DNA from 2 places in the Streptomyces sp. NPDC088725 genome. Region 2 is predicted to be linked to the other one. Evidence: riboswitches for the same ligand, from Rfam matches in the RefSeq annotation. Region 2 holds a riboswitch; the other holds the start of a gene.
What was found. Region 2 has a riboswitch for glycine ahead of gcvT (glycine cleavage system aminomethyltransferase GcvT). Riboswitches for the same ligand answer to the same signal wherever they lie in the genome.

Region 1: linked by a shared signal. The riboswitch ahead of gcvP (aminomethyl-transferring glycine dehydrogenase) and the one ahead of gcvT (glycine cleavage system aminomethyltransferase GcvT) in region 2 are both predicted to bind glycine.

The regions. Positions count from the first base shown of each region.
Region 1 covers NZ_JBIVLO010000011.1:239,060-251,237, forward strand. Annotated here, with positions in the region: gene gcvP (aminomethyl-transferring glycine dehydrogenase) at 1-2,559, opposite strand, end outside; glycine riboswitch at 2,733-2,829, opposite strand; gene ACIP6N_RS25675 (PRC-barrel domain-containing protein) at 2,958-3,356, shown strand; gene ACIP6N_RS25680 (DNA polymerase IV) at 3,251-4,849, opposite strand; gene ACIP6N_RS25685 (MerR family transcriptional regulator) at 4,977-5,546, opposite strand; gene ACIP6N_RS25690 (bifunctional nuclease family protein) at 5,750-6,223, opposite strand; gene ACIP6N_RS25695 (MerR family transcriptional regulator) at 6,278-7,018, opposite strand; gene ACIP6N_RS25700 (FHA domain-containing protein) at 7,035-7,823, opposite strand; gene ACIP6N_RS25705 (DUF881 domain-containing protein) at 8,014-8,799, opposite strand; gene ACIP6N_RS25710 (small basic family protein) at 8,805-9,137, opposite strand; gene ACIP6N_RS25715 (DUF881 domain-containing protein) at 9,134-10,063, opposite strand; gene ACIP6N_RS25720 (sugar phosphate nucleotidyltransferase) at 10,164-12,178, opposite strand, start outside.
Region 2 covers NZ_JBIVLO010000009.1:7,566-19,743, reverse strand. Annotated here, with positions in the region: gene ACIP6N_RS22230 (ABC transporter ATP-binding protein) at 1-959, opposite strand, end outside; gene ACIP6N_RS22225 (ABC transporter ATP-binding protein) at 974-2,074, opposite strand; gene ACIP6N_RS22220 (ABC transporter permease) at 2,071-3,069, opposite strand; gene ACIP6N_RS22215 (ABC transporter substrate-binding protein) at 3,185-4,957, opposite strand; gene ACIP6N_RS22210 (ABC transporter permease) at 5,020-6,021, opposite strand; gene ACIP6N_RS22205 (enhanced serine sensitivity protein SseB C-terminal domain-containing protein) at 6,462-7,244, opposite strand; gene ACIP6N_RS22200 (enhanced serine sensitivity protein SseB) at 7,376-8,116, opposite strand; gene ACIP6N_RS22195 (AAA family ATPase) at 8,194-8,877, opposite strand; glycine riboswitch at 9,124-9,220, shown strand; gene gcvT (glycine cleavage system aminomethyltransferase GcvT) at 9,429-10,553, shown strand; gene gcvH (glycine cleavage system protein GcvH) at 10,707-11,084, shown strand; gene glyA (serine hydroxymethyltransferase) at 11,155-12,178, shown strand, end outside.

The sequences.
Region 1 (12,178 bases), on a different contig from region 2:
CGCCACCGGGAACGACATCGTCGGCGCGTGGAAGCCGTAGTCGATCAGACGCTTCGCGATGTCGTCGACGCTGACGCCCGTCGCCTTCGACAGCGGCCGCAGGTCAACGATGCACTCGTGGGCCACCAGCCCGTTCGGGCCGGTGTACAGCACCGGGTAGTGCGGCTCCAGGCGCTTCGCGATGTAGTTGGCGGCCAGCACGGCGACCTGCGTGGCGCGCTTCAGGCCCTCGCCGCCCATCAGACGGACGTACGCCCAGGAGATGGGCAGAATGCCCGCCGAGCCCCACGGAGCAGCCGAGATGGGCCCCACGCCCGTCTCGGGACCCGCCGTGGGCTGGAGCGGGTGGTTGGGCAGGTACGGCGCGAGGTGGGCCCGTACACCGACGGGGCCGACGCCGGGGCCGCCGCCGCCGTGCGGGATGCAGAACGTCTTGTGCAGGTTCAGGTGGGAGACGTCGGAGCCGAACTTGCCCGGCTTGGCGAGGCCCACCAGCGCGTTGAGGTTCGCGCCGTCCACGTAGACCTGACCGCCCGCGTCGTGCACGGCGGCGCAGATGTCGCTGATGTGCTCCTCGAACACCCCGTGCGTGGACGGGTAGGTCACCATCAGGACGGCCAGCTCGGGACCGTACTGCGCGATCTTGGCGTGCAGGTCCTCGACGTCGACGTCGCCGTCCTCGCGGGTCTTGACGACGACGACCTTCATACCGGCCATCACCGCGCTCGCCGCGTTCGTACCGTGCGCGGAGGACGGGATGAGGCAGACCGTGCGCTGCGTGTCGCCGTTCGCACGGTGGTACGCCCGTACGGCGAGCAGCCCCGCGAACTCGCCCTGCGAACCGGCGTTGGGCTGGAGGGACACCGCGTCGTAGCCGGTGACCTCGGCGAGCCGGTCCTCCAGCTCGTGGATGAGCGTGAGGTAACCCTCGGCCTGCTCGGCCGGGGCGAAGGGATGGAGCGCGCCGAACTCGGGCCAGGTGACCGGCTCCATCTCGGTGGTCGCGTTCAGCTTCATGGTGCAGGAGCCGAGCGGGATCATGCCGCGGTCCAGCGCGTAGTCGCGGTCGGCGAGCTTGCGCAGGTAGCGCAGCATCGCGGTCTCGGAGCGGTGCTGGTGGAAAACGGGGTGGGTCAGGTAGTCGTCGGCGCGCAGCAGGGAGCCGGGCAGCGCGTCGCCCACCGTCTCGTCCAGCGCCTCGATGTCCGCGTCGACGCCGAAGGCGCTCCACACGGCGGCGAGCTGCGCGCGCCCCGTGGTCTCGTCGCAGGCGAAGGAGACGTGGTCGGCGTCGACGAGGTGGAGGTTGACCCCGCCGTCGCGGGCGGCGGCGACCGCTTCGGCGGCCCGGCCCTCGACGCGGACGGTCAGGGTGTCGAAGTACGCGCCGTGCACGACCTCGACGCCACCCGCGCGCAGCCCCTCGGCCAGCAGCGTCGCGTACCGGTGCGTGCGCTCCGCGATCGCCCGCAGCCCGTCGGGGCCGTGGTAGACGGCGTACATCCCGGCCATCACGGCGAGGAGCACCTGCGCGGTGCAGATGTTGCTGGTGGCCTTCTCGCGGCGGATGTGCTGCTCACGGGTCTGGAGCGCCAGCCGGTACGCCTTGTTGCCGTCGGCGTCGACGGAGACCCCGACGAGCCGGCCGGGCAGGTTGCGAGCGAACTTCTCGCGTACGGCCATGAAGCCGGCGTGCGGTCCGCCGAAGCCCATCGGTACGCCGAAGCGCTGGGTGGTGCCCACCGCGATGTCCGCGCCCAGCTCACCGGGCGAGGTGAGCAGCGTCAGGGCGAGCAGGTCGGCGGCGACGGTGACGATCGCGCCCAGTTCATGGGCCCGCTCGACGACGGGCCTGATGTCCCGCACGGCACCGGAGGCGCCGGGGTACTGGATCAGCACACCGAAGACACCGCGCTCGGCCACCTCGGCCGGGATGCCCTCGCTCAGGTCCGCGACGACGACCTCGACCCCGGTCGGTTCGGCGCGGGTCCTGATCACGGCGACGGTCTGCGGCAGGGCGTCGGCGTCGACCAGGTAGACACCGTCCTTCACCTTGCCGACGCGGCGGGACAGCGCCATCGCCTCGGCCGCCGCGGTGCCCTCGTCCAGCAGGGAGGCGCCCGAGGTAGGCAGCCCGGTCAGGTCGGCGACGACCGTCTGGAAGTTCAGCAGCGCCTCGAGACGGCCCTGCGAGATCTCCGGCTGGTACGGGGTGTAGGCCGTGTACCAGGCCGGGTTCTCCATGACGTTGCGCAGGATCACCGGCGGCGTGAACGTGCCGTAGTAGCCGAGGCCGATCATCGGCGCGAGCACCTGATTGCGGTCCGCGAGAGTCCGCAGCTCGGCCAGGACCTCGGCCTCGGTACGGGCCTCGGGCAGCCGCAGGGCTTCCGTGCTCTTGATCACGTCGGGAACGGCTGCGGCGGTCAGCTCGTCGAGCGAGCCGTAGCCGACCTGCGCGAGCATCTTCGCCTGCGCACCCGCGTCGGGCCCGATGTGGCGACGTTCGAAGGGCGTGCCTCGCTCCAGCTGTGCGAGCGGAATGCGGTTGGCGGTCATTGCGGAGGCCTCCTGGTCGACGCGACCTGCGGGGGCACCATGGCGGTGCCCGGACGGCCTCCCCCTCTGTCATCTCGACCTGAGAGCTTCACCGGCCCGCCTCGCGGCAGTCCGGTTTTCACCGTCGGTGAGAGCGGATGCCGTCGGACAACCGCCCTGCTTTCCAGAGTGACCTCGTCCGTGCGGTACGGGGGCCTGAGAGATTCCGGGGAGGATTTGCTCCTTCGGCGCCTCCGGCGAACTTCCGGAGGACTCTCCCGCACAGGGTCAGCAGCCGTTTGCCAGCCTACCAGCGCGCCTCCGCTACGGAGTTTCGAGTGGCCGACGCCCCGGATCTGCCCTTTCGTAGTACTCATACCGGCCGTTTCGACGAGCGGGTGCGACCTGTTGGAGGGAACGTGGAGACCGAGTTCGATCCGCGCAGCCTGATCGGCCGCAAAGCCTTCGACCGTGACGGCCGCAAGATCGGCACGGTGGACGAGGTGTATCTGGACGACGCGACCGGTGTGCCCGAGTGGGCGGCCGTACGTACGGGGTTCTTCAGCCGGGACGCCTTCGTCCCGCTCGCACCGAGCACGCTGTCCGACGACACTCTCCGTGTCCCGTACGAGCGCGCCCTGATCAAGGACGCCCCGGACTTCGGCGTCGGCCGTCATCTCTCGCCCGAGCAGGAACTCCAGCTCTACCACCACTACAGCCTCCCGCTGCCCGAGCCGGAACCGCCGGAGCGGTCGGCGTCGCTGTCCGACGGGGACGCGAAGCGCGACTTCGGGCGGGTGGCCGGCAAGGACGACTGATCCGTTCCCGGCGCCGGGAACCGACCCGGTCCGGGCACGGGGTCCGCTCCGGGCACGGGGTCCGCTCCGGGCACCACGTCCGCTCCCGGCACCAGGGGCAGCGGATCGGACAGCTCCAGGTCGGGATCGTCCACCCAGAACGTCCTGACCCGTCCCGGCTCCGACGTCGGCTCCTCGAAGCGCACCGTGACCCGCCGCAGCCCGCTGCCCTGTACCCAGCCCGGACCGTACTCGGCGTGGCGCACATCGTGTCCGGACGGGAAGCGCCGCTCGGCCGGTGCGCCTTCCACGGCTTCCGCCACGCTCTCCGGCCCGGGCGCGGGCGGCCGGCTGTCCGCGGACGGCCCGCTGCCTGCGGCCATCGCGCCCACCGGATCCGATTCCGATTCCGGCTCCGGTTCCGGGAGCGCGGCCTGTGCCTCCGCCGCCTGGGCGAAGAGATCTTCCTGGGTATAGTCCGCGAGCCCAGTCACACCGACTCCCAGCAGCCGCACACCGCCCGTGGTGTCCACGGCCTCCAGCAGCCGTCCCGCGGCCTCCCGGACCACGCCCGGATCGTCCGTGGGCCCGCGCAGCGTCTCCGAGCGGGTCAGCGTGGAGAAGTCGTAGCGCCGCACCTTGAGCACCACCGTCCGCCCCGAGTGCCCGCTCGCCCGCAGCCGCTCCACACACCGGTCGGCGATCCTGTTCACCTCCGTCCGTACCCGGACCCGGTCGTGCAGATCCACGTCGAAGGTGTCCTCGACGGACACGGACTTGGCCTCGCGCTCGGAGACCACGGGCCGGTCGTCGTGTCCCACCGCCATCCGGAAGATCGAGGCACCGTGCGACTTCCCCAGCAGCCGTACCAGCTCGTCCTCACCCGCCTCCGCCAGATCGGCGATCGTGGTCATCCCGGCCCGTCTCAGGTGCTCGCCGGTCGCCGGTCCCACTCCGGGCAGGGTCCGTACGGACATGGGCGCGAGCAGCTCGCGCTCCGTGCCGGGCTCCATGAGCACGAGGCCGTCGGGCTTGGCCTGCTCGGAACCGATCTTCGCCAGCATCTTGGATCCGGCGAGACCCACCGAGGCCGTGAGCCCCGTGACCGCTCTGATGTCCCTGCGCAGCCGCTCACCGGCCTCCCGTGCGGACGCCGTGTCATGAGCCGAGCCGCCGGCTTCCAGGTCCACGAAGGCCTCATCAAGGCTCAACGGCTCCACCAAGGGCGAGAGACGGCCGAGCAGCTCCATGACCTGCTCGCTGATCGCGCGGTAGAGGGCGAAGCGCGGCACGAGATACGCGGCGTTCGGCGCGAGCCGTCTCGCCTGCGCCATCGGCATGGCCGAGTGCACCCCGAACCGTCTGGCTTCGTACGAGGCCGTCGAGACCACACCGCGCGGGCCGAGGCCGCCGACCACCACCGGTTTTCCGCGCAGACTCGGCTTCGCCGCCTGCTCGGCTGCGGCGAAGAAGGCATCCATGTCCAGATGCAGGATCGTCGGTGCGGATCTCACCTCACCGATGCTGCCTCAGACCACTGACAATCGGCCGCCCGGCCTCGCCGTACGAGGCCGGAAGGAGCCGTTGACGACCGATGCACATGGCCGGAGTCGGACGACCCGACCAGGTCACACGCCCCGGTCAGACGGCCCGGTCCCGCCGGCGTCGTGCCAGCTCGTCGGCCGGGTTGTTCCCGACCAGCGTCTCGCCCGTGTCGATCCGCTCCCCGTGGAGCTGGGACAGCGCCACTTCGACGTCCCGCCACACCACGCCGACCGCGATGCCGAAGATCCCCTGCCCGCTTTGGAGCAGGCGTACGACCTCGTCGGGCGAGGAGCATTCGTACACCGTCGCGCCATCGCTCATGAGCGTCGTGCGCTCCGGGTCCTGGAACCCGCCCGCCCGCAGGTGCTGGACCGCCGCCCTGATGTTCTGGAGCGCGACGCCGGTGTCCAGGAACCTCTTGACGATCTTGAGGACCACCACGTCCCGGAAGCTGTAGAGCCGCTGCGTGCCCGACCCGTACGCCGGGCGCACGCTCGGCTCGACGAGGCCCGTACGCGCCCAGTAGTCCAGCTGGCGGTACGTGATACCCGCCGCGGCGCACGCGGTAGGACCCCGGTATCCGACCGTCTCGGCACCTGGGTCGGCCGCACTGCTGTGAAGCGGATACGGACCGTCCGCCGCCGTACCGTCACTGCTGCTTGTCACGCCGACCTCCGTCCTTGACCTGCTTTGTCGAAGGTAGGCAGTCACCAGGGGTGCGTCAACGATCGCCACACTCGCCACGCCGAGTGATAATCACCCCAAGAGTGGTTTCCCGGCTCGTGTTCCGGGGAAAGGCTGACCGAATGCCCTGTCGGAGCCCCGCCCGGGGCCCCTCCCAGGGCATTTCTCAGGCGCTCAAGAGCCAGTCACTGGCTGTTGGTCCCGAAGTCTTCGGGAGAGATCTGGTCGAGGAACTCACGGAACTTCTCCACCTCGTCCTCCTGCTCGTCGGGGATGGCGATGCCCGCATCGTCAAGCACCCCGTCGCTGCCGTAGATCGGCGTGCCGGTGCGCAGCGCGAGAGCTATGGCATCGGACGGCCTGGCGCTCACCTCGACCCCGCTGGCGAAGACCAGCTCGGCGTAGAAGACACCGTCCCGCAGGTCCGTGATGCGGACCTCGGTCAGTTCCTGTCCCACCGCTTCAAGGACGTCCTTGAAGAGGTCATGCGTCAGCGGCCTCGCCGGGGCCATGCCCTGCTGGGCGAAGGCAATGGCGGTGGCCTCCCCCGGTCCGATCCAGATGGGGAGGTAGCGGTCGCCTCCCACTTCACGCAGGAGCACGATCGGCTGGTTGGAGGGCATTTCCACCCGGACACCCACAACGTCGAGCTCGTTCACACAGCAACCCTAGGTCGTGCCCGGCCGGTTTGGGTAGTCGGGCTCCCCCAATGCTCAGAGACGGCGGACTCCGAGAGCCGTCCTGACCAGCGCCGCGTGCAGTCGTACGGACAGCGAGGCGAGTTCCTTCGTGGTGGCCTCCGCATGGGCCCTGGTCTGCGGATTCCGGTGCCGGCGCAGGGGTGCCACCACCTGTTCGACCAATCCGGCCTCACGTTCGGCCGCCGCTTTCATCACGCGGAGATGCCTCGGTTCGAGACCGAATTTTCCGAGATCCGCGACCAGTTTCGCCACGGTGACGGATTCGGCGTCGTAGCCACCCTCCGGCATCGGAGTGATGAGGCCGTACGCCTCCCACTCGTCCAGGGTGCTCTCGCCGACCTCAGCGGCGGCCAGCAGCTCCGCACGGCCGATCCGCACCGCCGTCTGCGGCTCGGCCGGCGGGGCCTCCCAGGTGCCGTCCAGCAGCTCGCGCTGCGGGCTCGGCAGAGGGACCTGCTCGCCGCGGCCGACGGCGTCCAGGTGCTCCCTGATGACCTTCAGGGGAAGATAGTGGTCCCGCTGTATCCGCAGCACCTGAGCCAGGCGCTCGACGTCATCCGGGCTGAATTTCCGATAACCGGAAGGCGTCCTGCGCGGCTCCACGAGACCTTCGGCCTCCAGGAAGCGGATCTTGGAGATGGTGACTTCCGGGAACTCGTCCCGCAGCCGGTGCAACACCGCCCCGATACTCACGAGGGGGTCGGCCGGTGAGGCGGTGCCGTTACCGGCACCGCCTGTCGGTGTTCGCAGCATGGACCTTCCCTGAGGGTCACACGCCCCGCTGGCTCGCGTAGAAGACCAGCCGGTACTTACCGATCTGGACTTCGTCGCCGTTCGCCAGCAGGACCGAATCGATCCGCTCACGATTGACGTACGTACCGTTCAGGCTGCCCACGTCCGAGACGGTGAAGTGACCGTCCCCGCCCCTGCGGAACTCCACATGGCGACGCGACACCGTCACGTCGTCCAGGAAGATGTCGCTCTGCGGGTGGCGTCCCGCCGTGGTCAGCTCGCCGTCCAGGAGGAAGCGGCTGCCCGAGTTCGGACCGCGGCGTACCACCAGGAGCGCCGAGCCGAGCGGCAGGGCGTCGACGGCTGCCTGCGCCTCGGGAGAGAGCGAAGGCAGTGACGTCTGGCCGGTGACCTCCGCGTCGTACGCCTCGAGACCCGAGATGGAGATCGTCGAGGTCGTCTCCGACGGACGCTCCGCCGGCGTTCCCGGCCGCAGCGGTGCGCCGCAGTTGGAGCAGAAGCGGCCGGCTTCCGTGTTCTGGTGGCCGCACCTCGTGCAGACGGGCGGGCCCGCGGGACCCCCCTGATTGGTCGCGTACGTACCGGTGGGGAACTCTCCACCGGGCGCCGGTGCGTCTCCGGAACCTATGCGGCCGGGACCGGCCGGCGCGCCTGCGCCGCCGTCCTGACCGGCCACCTGGTCACGGAAGAGCGGGCGGTCGCCACTCGGCTCCTCGCTTCCGCCTTGGCGCGCCGCACGATGACGGGCAGAACCGCTGCCTTCTTCGCGTGCGCTCTTGCCGAACAACTTCCCAAACAACTTCACGGGCGATTCCCCTTGACCGATACAGACCCGCCCGTGGGGCAGGACGAACCCTGAATGAACACATCTGCCGGCCCGGACATCTTGACAACATCCGCATCCACCGGACAGTTTCCACCACACATCACGCTGATCGTGCGCCGACCCCCCGCAACCTCATGCCCGCCTCGAACACCTCCCATGCACCGCCGCCTCACTGCGATGACGACCGAGCGTAGTCAGGCCGCTGCGCCGGTCGCAAGGCATCCACAATGATCTTCTCAGAGCGGGCCACGGCGGCGGTGGCCTGCTCCTTCTCCAACGTCTGCACCACACCACCCGGAATGTTGAGCGCGGGCTCCAGATCCTGCGGCTTGCCGATGACCTTGAAGCGGTACGGAGCGGTCACCCGCTTGCCGTCCACCTCGATGCCACCGCCCGTTCCCGAGAAGTGAGTATCCGCGACGACCCGGACAGTATTGACCTGAATCGCCTCGGCACCGGCCGCCCGCAGCTCCTGGATCGCGTCCAGCAGCATGTCCGGTTCGACCGTGCCACCACCATCGTTGATGGTGAGGGTGATACCGGGTCCCTGTGCCGCGACAGTACCGGCAAGGATGCCCAACTGCTGCTCTTTCTCGAGCGTCTGCTTACGGGCCTCCTCCGCCTGGTCCGAACTGGTCTCCAACTCGGTGCGCTGCGCGTCCAGCCGCTGCTTCTCGTCGTCGAGCCGCTGGGTGCGGTTGTCGAGTTCGTCGAGGATCCGCACAAGGTCCTCCTGACGCGCCCCGCGGAGCGCACTGTCGTCACTGTTCGACCTGACCTGGATGGCAAGTCCCAGACCAAGCACGAACAACAGTACGGCGACGATGAGTTGGGCGCGCGTGACACGCGGCGGCCACAGCCCGGCAAGCAGCCTCTGACGGCCGGTGAGAGGCTTCGCCTCCTCCTGGACCGTCTCGTCCTCCCGGCCCGTCTCGTCGCTGATCACGTCGCTCATCGGCGTCACGCCCGGAACACGTGCCGGCGGATCGCGGCAGCGTTGGAGAAGATCCGGATGCCGAGCACCACGACCACACCGGTGGACAACTGGGCACCCACGCCCAGCTTGTCGCCCAGGAAGACGATCAGCGCGGCCACGACGACGTTCGAGAGGAAGGAGACGACGAAGACCTTGTCCACGAAGATCCCGTCGAGCATGGCCCGCAGGCCGCCGAAGACCGCGTCGAGAGCGGCCACGACAGCGATCGGCAGATACGGCTCGACCACCGCGGGCACCTCGGGCCTGACCAACAGCCCGACCACGACTCCCACAACGAGGCCCAGTACGGCGATCACGATGTGCCCTTCCCTGTGTCGGCCGCGTCCTGCCCGTCGCCCTTTCCGGCGTCGGCGGTCCTCGGCTCTGCTGTACGTACGATCAGGCTCGGCGCGGGCGGCAGCCGCACCTCGCCCTGGTCGGCGATGCCGGTACGGATGTCGAAGCTCTCCTGGAGCGCGTGCAGGTACTGGCCGTCGGCGCTGTCCTGGAACGTGATGCTGAGCTTTTTCGCGTCGCCCACCGCGAGGACCGTGTACGGGGGCACCAGGGGCCTGTTGTCGACCAGTATGGCGTCGCCCGCGGCACGGATCGCCGAAAGCGCCGTCAGGCGCTGGCCGTTGATGGCGATGGCCTCGGCACCCGATTCCCACAGACCGTTGACGACGCGTTGCATGTCACGGTCGCGGACCCGGCCCGTGTCGGAGAAATCACTGCTCTCGCGCGGTCCGCCGCCGCCCGATTCGCTGCCCTTGGCGTCATCGACGACCAGTTTCACGCCGGGACCGCGCACCTCGGTCGCGCCGGCCAGCAGGGCCACCAACTCACCCTGGTCACCGCCGTGTTCCCGCAGGGCCGCGCGCTGACGGTTGCCGACGTCGACGCGGAGCTTGTCCACGGTCCGCTCCATGGCGTCCGCCGACGAGGTCTCCGCGTCGATCCTGTCGATCAGCTCCTGGCGCTCCTTGGCCACCACCGGCGCCGAGATCCGCGCCTGGGCCGCCCCGACGGTGACGACCGTCGCGGCCAGCACCAGACCGGCCGCGAGCCCGAGCTTCGCCCGCAGCGTGCGCGGCAGTCCGCCCTCCTCGGCGTCCCTGCGGGCCGCCGCCTCCGCGTATCCCTCGTCGAGGCTGTGGTCCATCACATTGGTCAGCAGCGACATCGACGCGTCGGGACGCGGACGGGGGGTGTCTGTGCTCCGAATGGGGGGCGGCTGGGGCATGACGCACATCGTCGCACGCCACGGGCGCTACCACCGAATGGCCCCACGCAGTGTGCCGGGCGGCGTCGCGAGGGACACCGCCCGGCACACTCCTGTCGGGTCAGTGACCCGCGCTCTCCACCACGGTCGCCCACTCGTCGAGCAGCGCCTGCGCCGACGCGTCGTCGGGGCCTTCCGCCCACAGATGGGTGACGGCCTCGGAGGGGTCGGGCAGCACCATCACCCAGCGGCCGTCGGCCTCGACGACCCGCACGCCGTCGGTGGTGTCGACCTGCCGGTCACCCGCCGCTTCCACGACGCTGCGCATCACGAGCCCCTTGACCGCCCACGGCGTGGCGAGGTCCCGCTTGAGGACATGGGCTCGCGGTATACGGGCGTCGATCTGGCTCAGCGTGAGCTGTGTACGGGCCACCAGGCCGAGCAGCCGCACGAAGGCCGCCGTACCGTCCAGGACGCTGCTGAACTCCGGCACGATGAAGGCCCCGCGGCCGTCACCGCCGAAGATCGTCTCCTCTTCGCGGCCGACCCGGGTCAGGTCGTCGGGCGAGGTCGTCGTCCATTCCACCTGCGTGCCGTGGTAGGCGGCGACCTGCTCGGCGATCCGGGTGGTCGTGACGGGCAGCGCCACCCGCCCGCTGCGCCGCTCGGCCGCGACCAGGTCGAGGAGCACCAGCAGCGCCCGGTCGTCCTCGATGATCCGGCCCCGCTCGTCCACGAGGGACACGCGCTCGCCGACGGGGTCGAACCGCACGCCGAAGGCCGCGCGCGCGGATGCGACGATCTCACCGAGCCTGACCAGGCCCGAGCGGCGCGACTCCGCCGTCTCCGTGGGCCTGGACTCGTCAAGACCGGGGTTGATGGTCAGCGCGTCGACCCCGAGCCGTCCCAGCAGGCTGGGCAGCACCAGACCGGCGCTTCCGTTGGACGCGTCGACCACGACCTTGAGGCCCGCCTCGGCGATCCCCGACGTGTCGACGTTGCGGAGGAGTGAGCCCGTGTACGAGTCGAAGACGCTCGCCGGGAAGTGCAGGTCCCCGATCTCACCGGGGAACGCACGCCGGTACTCCTGCCGCGCGTAAACCCGGTCGAGTTTGCGCTGACCGGCCTGCGAGAGGTCGGAGCCCCGCTCGTCGAAGAACATGATGTCCACCGAGTCGGGGACCCCGGGGGATGTCCTGATCATGATGCCGCCCGCGCTGCCGCGGCCGGTCTGCTGCCGGGCGACGGGCAGCGGCACGTTCTCCAGGTCGCGTACGTCGATGGCGCTGGACTGGAGCGAGGAGATCACGGCCCGCTTGAGCGCACGTGCACCACGGGAGTGGTCACGCGCCGTGGTGACCGTGGACCCCTTCTTCAGCGTGGTGGCGTACGCGCCGGCCAGCCGTACCGCCAGCTCGGGTGTGATCTCGACGTTCAGGATCCCGGAGACACCGCGTGCTCCGAAGAGATTCGCCTGTCCCCTCGATTCCCAGATCACCGAGGTGTTGACGAACGCGCCGGCCTCGATGGTCTTGAACGGGTAGACCCGCACATTGCCCTGGATGATCGATTCCTCGCCGACGAGACATTCGTCGCCGATGACCGCGCCGTCCTCGATCCGGGCCGCACGCATCACGTCGGTGTTCTTGCCGATCACACAGCCGCGGAGATTGCAGTGCTGTCCGATGTAGACGTTGTCGTGGACCACCGCACGGTGCAGGAACGCCCCGGTTTTGACGACCACGTTGGATCCGATGACGGTGTGCTCGCGGATTTCCGCGTCCGCCTCGACCTTGGCGTAGTCACCGATGTACAGCGGGCCGCGCAGGACGGCGTCGGGGTGCACCTCGGCGCCCTCGGCGACCCACACGCCTGGAGAGATCTCGAAGCCGTCGATGTCGACGTCGACTTTGCCCTCGAGAACGTCTGCCTGGGCCTTCTGATAGCTCTCGTGCGTGCCGACGTCTTCCCAGTAGCCCTCGGCGATATAGCCGTAGATGGGCTTGCCTTCCTTCATGAGCTGAGGGAAGACATCACCGGACCAGTCCACCGAGACGTCTGCCTCGACATAGTCGAAGACCTCGGGCTCCATGACGTAGATGCCCGTGTTGACCGTGTCGGAGAAGACCTGGCCCC
Region 2 (12,178 bases):
ATGTTCGTCGCCTTCCAGCACCGCGTGTGGAAACGGCAGCCGGCGGGCGGTGAGATCGGCGACGGCACATCGCCCTTGAGCAGGATCCGCTCGCTCTTGGCCCCGCGCCGCCTCGGGTCCGGCACCGGCACCGCGGACATCAGCGCCGTGGTGTACGGGTGCATCGGCGCGGAGTACAGCGACTTGCGGTCGGCCAGCTCCACGATCTTGCCGAGGTACATGACCGCGATCCGGTCCGAGACGTGCCGGATGACCGACAGGTCGTGGGCGATGATCACGTACGTGAGACCCAGCTCGTCCTGGAGGTCGTCCAGCAGGTTGACCACCTGCGCCTGGATCGACACGTCGAGCGCCGAGACCGGCTCGTCCGCGACGACCAGCTTCGGGTTGAGCGCGAGCGCGCGGGCGATGCCGATGCGCTGGCGCTGGCCGCCGGAGAACTCGTGCGGATAGCGGTTGTAGTGCTCGGGGTTGAGACCGACCAGCTCCAGCAGGGACTGGACCTTCTTCTTCACGCCGCCCTCGGGCGTGACGCCCTGGAGCTTGAACGGCGCGCTGACGATCGTGCCGATCGTGTGGCGCGGGTTCAGCGAGGAGTACGGGTCCTGGAAGATCATCTGGACGTCGCGCCGCATCGGCCGCATACCGCGCACATCGAGGTGCGTGATGTCACGGCCCTCGAACTCGATCTGGCCCGCGGTCGGTTCGAGGAGCCGGGTGATGAGCCGGCCCATCGTCGACTTGCCGCAGCCCGACTCGCCGACCACGCCCAGGGTTTCACCGGAGCGCACGTCGAAGTCGATGCCGTCGACCGCCTTGACCGAACCGGTCTGGCGCTGCAACAGGCCCTTCCTGATGGGGAAGTGCTTCTGCAGCCCCTGGACCTTGAGGAGCGTCTCCCCCGGTGCGGGGTCCTTGGCGAGGACGCCGGTGCCGGCGCTCTGGGCGGGAATCGTCACGTCTTTGTCCTCGCTCACAGCTTGGGCGCAATCTCTTCGGTCCAGATGCGTTCCCGGTCCTGCTCCGGCATGTGGCAGGCGGCCCAGTGCCCACGCTCCGCCTCGGTCAGCTCGGGGCGCGTGGTGCGGGTGATGCCTCCCTTGGGTACGTCGGCGTACGGGCAGCGCGGGTTGAAGGCACAGCCGGTCGGCATGTTGATCAGCGAGGGCGGGGAGCCCTTGACCGGGATCAGCCGCTCGGTCTGCTCCTTGTCGATGCGCGGCATCGAGCCGAGCAGACCCCAGGTGTACGGGTGGCGCGGCTCGTAGAAGACCTTCTCCGCGGGACCGCGCTCGATGCAGCGGCCGCCGTACATCACCAGGAGGTCGTCGGCCAGTTCGGCGACGACGCCCAGGTCGTGGGTGATGATGATGACCGCGGAGCCGAACTCCTTCTGCAGATCGCGGATCAGGTCCAGGATCTGTGCCTGGACCGTCACGTCGAGAGCCGTGGTCGGCTCGTCGGCGATCAACAGATCGGGGTTGTTCACGAGCGCCATCGCGATCATCGCGCGCTGGCGCATACCGCCCGAGAACTCGTGCGCGTAGGAGTCCACGCGCTTGTCGGGCTGCGGGATGCCGACGCGGTCGAGCATCTCGATCGCCCGGCGCCGCGCGGTCTTCTTGTCCACGTCGTGGTGGACCTGGTACGCCTCGACGATCTGCTTGCCGATGGTGTAGTAGGGGTGCAGGGCCGACAGCGGATCCTGGAAGATCATCGCCATGTCGCGGCCGCGCAGCTTGCGCACCCGGTCGGGCGAAGCGGTGAGCAGTTCCTCACCGTTCAGCCAGATCTCCCCGGAGACCTGCGCCTTGCGCTTGCCGTACTGCCCCGTGGTGTGCAGCCCCATGATGCCCATCGAGGTCACGGACTTGCCGGACCCGGACTCGCCCACGATGCCGAGTGTCTTGCCCTTCTCCAGCCCGAAGCTCAGGCCGTCGACGGACTTGACCACACCGTCGTCCGTGGGGAAGTGGACGCGCAGATCGCGCACTTCGAGGAAGGACTCGGGAGGGCGGGGGCCCGCGGGCACGGGCTCCCCGACTGCGGAACCCGTCTTGCTCTGGTCGGTCATGCGAGCCTCACTCGAGGGTCGATCGCGGCGTACAGGAGGTCCACGACCAGGTTCGCGATGATCACCGCGAGAGACGTGATCAGCGTGACACCGAGGATCACCGGCAGGTCGCGGTCGTTGATCGCCTTGAGTACCGCCTGGCCGAGGCCGGGAAGACTGAAGGTGGTCTCGGTGAGGATCGCACCGCCGACCAGTGCGCCGAGGTCCATGCCGAGCAGCGTCAGGATCGGCGTCAGCGTGGAGCGCATCGCGTGCTTGCCGATGACGACCTGCTCGGTCAGGCCCTTGGCCCTGGCAGTGCGGATGTAGTCCTCGCCCATCACTTCGAGCATGGTGGCCCGGGTGATACGGGCGTACATCGCCGCGTAGAGGAAGGCGAGGGTGATCCAGGGCAGGAGCATGCCGCCGAGCCAGCCGCCGAAGCTTTCCTCCAGCGGTACGTACTGGGCGTCGAGCCAGCCGAGTCCGTAACTGAATATGGCGAGCGACAGCAGACCTGTGAAGTAGATCGGCAGCGAGACGCCCGCCAGCGCGACCACCATCGCGCCGCGGTCCCACAGTGTGCCCCGCTTGAGCGCGGAGAGCACACCGGCGGCGAGGCCGAAGATCAGCCACAGGACCGCCGCGCCGATCGCCAGCGCCAGGGTCACCGGCAGGCGGTCGGTGAGCACCGGCCAGATGGCCTGCTCGCTCTTGAAGGAGTAGCCGAAGCAGGGGGCGACGCAATGGGTGACGTCTCCGCCGGCCGTGTAGGTCCTGCCAACGAAGATGCCCTTGAAGAACTCCCACAGCTGAACGAAGATCGGGTCGCCCAGCTGGAGCTTCTGCCGGATGGCCTCCACAGCCGCGGCGTCGGACGTCTTGCCCACGTACATGGTGGCCGGGTCGATACCCGCCCACTTGGGGACGAGGAAGAAGATGCAGAAGACCACCAACATGATGACCACCAGCATCACTACGACGGCCATGAGCCGCCTGATGAGGTATGCGAGCACTGCTCTCGGCCATGCGGCGGGCCGCGGGCCACCGGAGTTCGTCCGGTGGCCCGCGGTCACACCGCGCCGGCCTTCACCTGCCTTTCGTGCCGTACGGCGGGTGTACCGGTGGTGGTTACTTCATTACGCCGAGACTGACGAAGTCGTACACACCGGCGAAACCGTCGGTGGTGTAGACGTTGGTCAGCCTGCTGGAGCGGAAGTTGATGTACTTCTCGAAGGTGAAGGGCAGGTAGTACGCGCCCTCCATCACCTTGTGATTGATCTCCGTCGCGATCTGCGCCTTCTTCGTGTCGTCAAGCTCCGTGGTGAACTTGTCGAAGGCGCTGTCGATCTTCGGGTCCTTGATCATCGCGAAGTTGTTGTTCGCGCTGGGAAGGATGTACTTGCTGTCCCACAGCGGCACGCCATAGCCCTGGACCGACGGGAAGTCGGGGCCCCAGCCCATGATGATGATGCCGTAGTTCTTCTTCTTGACGATCGTCGGGTTGCCGATGATGCCGGCGACCTGCGATCCGTCGAACTGGTCCAGCTCGGCGACGACGCCGATCTTCTTCAGCGACGCCTGGAGCGACTGGGCGCTGGCCACCTCGACCGGCTTGTTGTTGCGCACCGCGATGGTGGTCTTGAAGCCGTTCGGCTGACCGCAGGCCTTCAGCTCTTCCTTGGCCTTGGCGATGTTCGCCGCACCGTCGTTGGCGGCCAGGCCGTACGGGTCGTACTTCTGGCCCTCGGAGCCCGGGACCGCCGGGGGCAGCATGTTGGTACCGATGTCGCCACCCGCCAGCGGGCCGCCACGCGCGGTCTGGAGCGACTTGTGGTCGGCTCCGTAGATCACGGCCTTGCGGCAGTGGATGTTGTCCATCGGCTTCACGTTCTGCGGGAACACGGCGTACCGGATGTAACCCGACGTCGGGTTGTCCAGGTTTTCCTTGTTCTGCTTCAGCGCCTTGATGCGGCCCTGCGGGGAGAGACCGGTCTGGTTGAAGTCGAGGTCGTAGTCCCCGGCGAGCAGACGGTTGTCCATGTCGTCGGCGTTGCTGAACATGTTGATGGTGACCTCGTCCGGAAGCGCCTTGCGGACCGGGTCCGAGGACTGCTTCCAGCTCGTGTTGCGCACGAGCACCAATGACTTGTTCGGGGAGTACGACTTGAACTTGTACGGTCCGGAGGAGAACGGGTGCAGGCTGTACTTGGACTTGGTGTCCTTGTCCTGACGCACCGGGGACGAGGACATGAGCGCGAGCATCTGCTCGAAGTCGCTGTTCGCCTCGGGCAGGTTGAAGACGATCGTCTTCGCGTCCGGCGTCTGGATCGCCTTCAGGCCGTCCTTGGACGTGTCCTTGTAGGGACCCTTGTACTCGCCCTTCGGGTCGAGCGCGTCCTTCAGGTAGACCGGGCCGCCGGACAGTACGTCCTGCGCCCACTGACGCTCGATGCCGTACTTGACGTCCTGGGAGGTGATGGCCTTGCCGTCCTCCCAGGTGCTTCCGTCACGCAGGGTGTACTTGTACGTCTTACCGTCGTTCGTGATCTCGGCCTTGGCCGTGGCCAGGTCCGGGGTGACCTCGGAGCCGGTCGCACCGGGCTCCGTCTTGTAGGTCACGAGCTGACGGCTGTAGAAACGCATGAAGTCCCACACGGCGCCGTAGTAGGCGCGGGTGGTGTCCCACGAGTCGGCGTCCTGGACGGTCGCGAACTTGAGCGTGCCGCCCTTCTTCGCCGAGGCGCTGGCCACCTTGTTGTTGGCCGCATCGAAGCCTGCCGCGCTGCCGCTCTTGTCGTCCTTGGCGCCGCCGCCGCACGCCGCCGTGCACAGCAGGGCCGCGGACACGACAGCGGCAGCGAGGACCTGCTTGCGTCGCCCCGTGGTGCGTTGGGTAATCACGATCTCGGATCCTCCGAAGTGAGTAACAGCCCGTTGGTGAACGGGCCCTGATGTACCGCGGTTCAGCGCGACCCCTTCGGGTCGAGCGCGTCACGCACACCGTCCCCGAAGAGGTTGAAGGCGAGCACGGTGATGAAGATGGCCAGACCCGGGATCAGCATGTACATCGGGTCCGAGTCGTAGTAGCCCACCGCGGAGGAGAGCATCTGTCCCCAGGAAGCGGTAGGTGATTTGACGCCCACGCCCAGGAAGCTGAGTGCCGCTTCGGTGAGGATGTTGGTCGGGATCATCATCGTGGAGTAGACGATGATCGGCGCGACGATGTTGGGCAGCAGCTCCTTGAACAGGATGTAGCCCTGCCCCGCTCCGAGACTGCGGGCGGCTTCGACATATTCCCGCTCGCGCAGGGAAAGCGTCTGACCGCGGACGACTCGTCCGACGTACGGCCAGCCGAAGAACCCGATCACCAGGATCATCACCAGCAGCCGGACGCCGCTGCCGCTCAGGCCGAGCATGTCGTTCGGCATGACGGAGACCAGCGCGATGATGAACAGCAACTGCGGAAAGGCAAGCAGCATGTCCATCACACGGCTGATGACGGCGTCGAGCCAGCCGCCGAAGTAGCCGGCCAGTACGCCGAGGACGGTGCCGAGCAGGACGGCGACGACAGCGGACATGAAGCCCACCAGAAGCGAGACCTGTGCGCCGTAGACGATGCGCGCGAAGACGTCGCGGCCGCTGACCGGCTCGACCCCGAAGAGGTGCTCTCCGCTGATCCCTCCGAAGGAACCCGTGGGCGTCGAGAAGAGAGGGTCGATCAGCTCCTCGTGATACTCGTTCGGCGCCTGGCCGACCAGGTGGGTGATCAGTGGCGCGAGCACCGCGACCAGGATCAGCAGGAGCACGACGATTCCGCCGGTGAGCGCCAGCTTGTCCTGCTTCAGCCGGCCCCAGGCGATACGACTGAGCGACCGGCCCTGGACCCGCTTCTCCGGAACGGCGGCGACCTCTTCCGTCGCACTCGGCGCCGTTTCCGTGGTCGGCTCGTGCAATGGTGCCGTCATCGTGGCAAGAACCCCTCTCAACCGGCGGTGACCGGCCCGCACTTGCCGCTGTAGCGGCGCGTTCCTATCAGTGTCGCGAGCAGCAGACTGACTCCGTCACGCGGGTCGGGCCGCTCGCACACAGGCCCGAAAGGCCATGCATGCGGGGAGTCTTCACGTCGTTTGCGATCACCCGCCAGTCCTGACGGCGAATGGATGCGCAACCGTGATGCTCTCAGAGGTGTTCCGTTATCCGGACTGCGGGTAACCATAGGCGGACGTATGCCATTTGGGACAGGGTGGATCACAACTCCCAATGCGCAAACCAGCGCACAGGGGAGGGCATTACCCCCACAGGCGTACTTCCCGGGCACGTTCTACGCGCGTCAGCCGTGTGGGATGCGGATTTCCCGTGTGATTCCTGCAGCGCAGGTGTCTGCCCAACTGCCCCCGTGCTCAGGTCAGTACGGGCGCGGGTACCCGTATCCGGACGGTCCCTGCGGTGCGCCGTGGGCGTCCCTGTCGTAGAACGGACGGGAGTTGGCGCGCAGCCACATCGCCACCGGGTCGTACTCGTCGGACATCGCGACCGTGGAGACGGCCAGTCCGTTGGGGACCGTCGCGATCGACTGCTGCATCATCGTGCGCACGGAGGCGACGGACGTCGGGCTCATGTCGTACAGGTCGAGACCGATGGTCAGGTACGGGGCGCCGATGGCCGGCTGCACCCACGCGCGCCGCAGCGACCTGACGGCCGGCGTGCGGTGGGCGTTCTGCGTGAGCAGCGCGTAGAACTGCGGGATCTCGATGGCCGGTTCCGACAGCCGCAGCGGTCCCGCGGGCATCAGGTCGAGGCCGGTGGCGATCCGGCGCAGGTCGAGCCAGGGAATGCCGACACCGCCGCCGGGGGCGTGCGGGTTGAGCCAGATGCCCCAGCGGTCGGGGTAGAGCGCGCGGGCGATGTCGCGGCCGGTGACGACTTCGTAGGCGCGGTTCCAGCCACTGGCGGCCAGCTCCTGGGCGGAGGTGACGCAGGGGGCGTAACCGAGGCCGTCGACTTCCATGTTGCCGTACTGCGCGTCCGGCGAACCGGACTCGCCGTGCCACAGCAGCATCCACAGCCGGTCGGCCGGACTCTCGGCGAGAGCTTGCAGAAGCGCCTCGTACGCGTCGTAGCGTCCTGGCGTCACCTGGCGCAGCATCTGCTCGACCTGCCCGTCCGCCGCGGTGCCTGACGCGCTCACTATGGGTCCCGCCCCTCTTCGATCCGCCATTCAACCGTCATCAAATCAGCTTAGGTGGCCGTTCTTGTACTGACTTGACGCCGGGTGTCGCCCGCGTGCGGGCGGCCGCGCGCACGGCCGCGTGCCGTCCGTCAGACGTATCCGCGCTGGTAGAACGGCCGTACTTTCTCCAGCATCCAGTCGCCGACCGGGTCCTGGGCCACGTCGAGCAGGATCAGATTGACCTGCCAGCCCACCTGTATCCGGCCGAGCGCGCGGCCGAGCGCGTCCAGCGGCGCGTTGCGCTCGGGGCCTTCCCAGGAGGTGAGCTGGACGCCGATGAAGAGAGAAGGGGCGTCGCCCTCGATGCTCGCGAGCGCGCGGCGCGCGGTGAGCACCACTCCGGCCGCCTCGAACTCCTCACCGGCCGCGGCCAGGAAGTCGACCGGCTCCTCCTGCCAGTCGGGCTCGAAGAGCCTGACCCGGCCGCCGGTCGCGGGACCGTCGAGCACCGTGCGTCCCGTGCGGCACAATTCGGCCACCGCGTGCGGCGGCAGCGGCATCCCCACCGTGCCACCGGGGTTGACGGCGATACCGAGCTGCGGGGGCAGACCGCGGGCGAAGTCGCGCGCCGGCGCGACCGTGAACGCCATGTGCGCGCCGACGCAGTCGAGGAACTGGCCCTCGGAGCTGAACACCGGGACGTACGCGCCGCCTTCGATCTCGACCGTCGGCAGGTCGAGGTCACGGCTCTCCGGGCTGCCGCCGTTGGGCAGCGGCACCCATACCTGGCTCCGCCCCAGGACCTCGACGAGCCGTGCGCCCGCCCCTTCGTTGCCGAGCGAGGCGGCAAGCACCTCTTCCAGCTCGTTGCCCGGCCATGCTGTGTTCAACGGTCTTCCCTCCACCCTCGTACCTGCCGCAGCACCATAACGCCGCAGGCGGCGCCCCGGGTGATCCGGAGATGTTCTCAACGCGGCGCCGTTGTGAAGGCGATACGTCCCAGCGCCCCCGCGGCGTGCCGGTCGAGCAGCACCGCCGAGGCGCACCCCGCGGGCAGCCGTCCCTCCTCCGCTCCGGCGATCAGCCGCCGCACCGCGCGGCGGTGCCGGGCGAAGGCGTAGCCGGAGACGCCCCGTCCGCGCTCGCGCTGTCCGGCGCGGGCGACATCGGGCGGCACGTCCAGCAGGACGAGATGGAGCCGCCGGCCGCGACCGCGGGTGACGCGCGCCAGCCAGAGGCGTACCCACTTCTGCGTGCCGCAGTCATGCACGACCACACCGGCGCCGGAGCGCAGCGTCCGCCATAAGCCGAGGTAGTGCGCGATCCGCACCAGAGGGCGGTAGACGGCGTAGGGCAGCGGACGCGGCATCCGGCGTTCCCAGCGGTCCCTGGCGTCCTGCGAATCGACCCCGCCGCCCTCGGCGGTCCGCCGGATGAGGGTGGACTTGCCGCTGCCCGGGAGGCCGGAGACCACCACCACGTCCCCGGACGCGAAGACGAGACGCCGGGGCACATCTCCGCCCCCCAGTGGCCCCCGGCGCAGATCGCGTACGGCCCGCGCCGGGGGCACCACCGTCTCGCGCGCGTGGGGCCGCCGCGCCGGCGGCACCCCCGCGGTCGTCGGACCCGCGTCGAACCGCCGTACCGCCATCCCCGTCCCCCTGCCTGCGACTCCACGGCCGGCACCCCGGCCCGGCACGCGCCCGTCACGGCCGGCACCGGCACGGTCGCCGCCGATCAGCCGTCCGGCCCATGAGACTTCCCACAAAGTGTAAAGAATTGGCAATGCCGCACAAGCCTTTCACGGCGGCGGTCCGGCAGCGGCGGCGTGCGCTCCGGAGTCCCGGGCAGGCGTCCGGCATGCGATGATGTGCCCGCCAACTGCATACCGGCCGTTTGAATCCGCGCGGGAGAGTCCCGGTCACCGTGTGTGCCGGGCGCCGAAGGAGCAAGTCCTCCCTTGAATCTCTCAGGCCCCGTACCGCGTGGATGAGGCAGATCTGAAAAGCGGGCCGCAGCCAAGCGGCCCCACCCAAGGTGCAAGTCACGACCATCGGTGCGTACGTGGTTACGCAGTACGGAGTACGCGCGGTCACGCGCGGGTCGCGACGAACCTCTCAGGTTCCGATGACAGATGGGGAGGACCGTCCTCACCGTCATGCCGTCCTGTCGTCACGCCGCCATGCCCTGGGAGCCCCACTGATGAGCACTGCCCCCCGACTCACCGCGCTCGACGCCGTGCACCGTTCGCTCGGCGCGACCATGACCGACTTCGCGGGCTGGGACATGCCGCTGCGCTACGGCAGCGAGCGCGACGAACACACCGCCGTCCGCACCCGGGCCGGTCTCTTCGACCTCTCCCACATGGGCGAGATCACCGTCACGGGCCCCGCCGCGTCCCAGCTCCTCGACCACGCCCTGGTGGGCAACATCGGCGGGGTGGCCGTGGGCCGCGCCCGCTACACGATGATCTGCCAGGAGGACGGCGGGATCCTCGACGACCTGATCGTCTACCGCCTCGGCGAGGACGAATACATGGTCGTCGCCAACGCCTCCAACGCGCAGACGGTGCTGGACGCGCTGACCGCCCGCGCGGCCGGTTTCGACGCCGAGGTGCGCGACGACCGCGACGCCTACGCGCTGCTCGCCGTCCAGGGCCCGGAGTCGCCCGGCATCCTGAAGTCGCTGACCGACGCCGACCTGGACGGGCTCAAGTACTACGCGGGCCTGCCCGGCACCGTCGCCGGCGTGCCCGCGCTGATCGCCCGCACCGGCTACACCGGTGAGGACGGCTTCGAGCTGTTCGTCGAGCCCCGGTACGCCGAGCAGCTGTGGCAGGCGCTGACGAAGGCCGGCGAGGGCGTCGGGCTCGTGCCCTGCGGTCTGTCGTGCCGCGACACGCTCCGTCTCGAAGCGGGCATGCCGCTGTATGGGAACGAGCTGTCCACGGCCCTGACCCCGTTCGACGCGGGCCTCGGCCGCGTGGTCAAGTTCGAGAAGACGTCCAACGGCGGCGCCTTCGTCGGACGTACGGCACTGGAGGCGGCGGCCGAGCGTGCCGCGAGCGCCCCGCCGCGCAAGCTGGTCGGCCTGATCGCCGAGGGCCGCCGCGTCCCGCGCGCCGGGTACCAGGTCGTCGTGGGCGGCGAGGTCGTCGGCGAGGTCACCTCGGGCGCTCCGTCGCCGACCCTGGGCAAGCCGATCGCGATGGCGTACGTCGACGCCGCGTACGCCGAGCCGGGCACGGCGGGCGTCGGGGTCGACATCCGCGGCACGCACGAACCGTACGAGGTCGTGGCGCTGCCGTTCTACAAGCGCCAGAAGTAAAAGCACCGGAAGTAAAGCACCGGAAGCACGGGCGCCCGGAAGCACAGGCGTCAGAAGCGATACGAGCGGTGTCCCGGGCCGGTTCCGGCATCCGGTCTCAGTCCGTAAGACGCTGTTCCCCACCACTCCCCCGCGTACAGGAGAATTCAGGTCATGAGCAACCCCCAGCAGCTGCGTTACAGCAAGGAGCACGAGTGGCTGACGGCCGCCGAGGAGGGCGTGTCGACGATCGGCATCACGGAATACGCGGCGAACGCCCTCGGCGACGTCGTGTACGTCCAGCTCCCGGAGGTCGGGGACACCGTCACGGCGGGCGAGACCTGCGGTGAGCTGGAGTCCACCAAGTCGGTCAGCGATCTGTACGCCCCGGTGACCGGCGAGGTCACCGAGACGAACCAGGACGTCGTGGACGACCCCTCGCTGGTGAACTCCGCGCCCTTCGAGGGCGGCTGGCTGTTCAAGGTGCGTGTCGCGGAGGAGCCGGGCGACCTGCTCACCGCCGACGAGTACGCCGCGTTCTCCGGCAACTGACGTGCCCCGGGCGGTCCGGCCCTTCCGGACCGCCCGGCAAGCCCCGGCAACTGACACCCCAGGGACTGTGATGTCTTCGAAGTCGCTCCTCACCACCTCGCTCCACGATCTCGACCCGGACGTAGCCGCCGCTGTCGACGCCGAACTCCACCGTCAGCAGTCCACCCTCGAAATGATCGCCTCGGAGAACTTCGCTCCGGTCGCGGTCATGGAGGCGCAGGGCTCCGTCCTGACCAACAAGTACGCCGAGGGCTACCCCGGCCGCCGCTACTACGGCGGCTGTGAGCACGTCGACGTGATCGAGCAGATCGCCATCGACCGCGTCAAGGAGCTGTTCGGCGCCGAGCACGCGAACGTGCAGCCGCACTCCGGCGCCCAGGCCAACGCGGCCGCGATGTTCGCGCTGCTCAAGCCCGGCGACACGATCATGGGCCTGAACCTCGCCCACGGCGGGCACCTGACCCACGGCATGAAGATCAACTTCTCCGGCAAGCTCTACAACGTGGTGCCGTACCACGTCGACGGCGAGTCGGGCCAGGTCGACATGGCCGAGGTCGAGCGCCTGGCCAAGGAGACCCGCCCGCAGCTGATCGTGGCTGGCTGGTCGGCGTACCCCCGCCAGCTGGACTTCGCGGCCTTCCGGCGGATCGCCGACGAGGTCGGCGCGTACCTGATGGTCGACATGGCGCACTTCGCCGGTCTCGTCGCCGCGGGGCTGCACCCGAACCCGGTGCCGCACGCGCACGTCGTCACGACCACCACGCACAAGACCCTCGGCGGCCCGCGGGGCGGTGTGATCCTCTCCACGCAGGAACTGGCCAAGAAGATCAACTCCGCGGTCTTCCCGGGTCAGCAGGGCGGTCCGCTGGAACACGTCATCGCGGCCAAGGCGGTCTCTTTCAAGGTCGCCGCGAGCGAGGAGTTCAAGGAGCGCCAGCAGCGCACCCTGGACGGCGCCCGCATCCTCGCCGAGCGGCTGGTACAGCCGGACGTCACCGAGGTCGGCGTCTCCGTTCTCTCCGGCGGCACGGACGTCCACCTGGTCCTGGTCGACCTGCGGAACTCCGAGCTGGACGGCCAGCAGGCCGAGGACA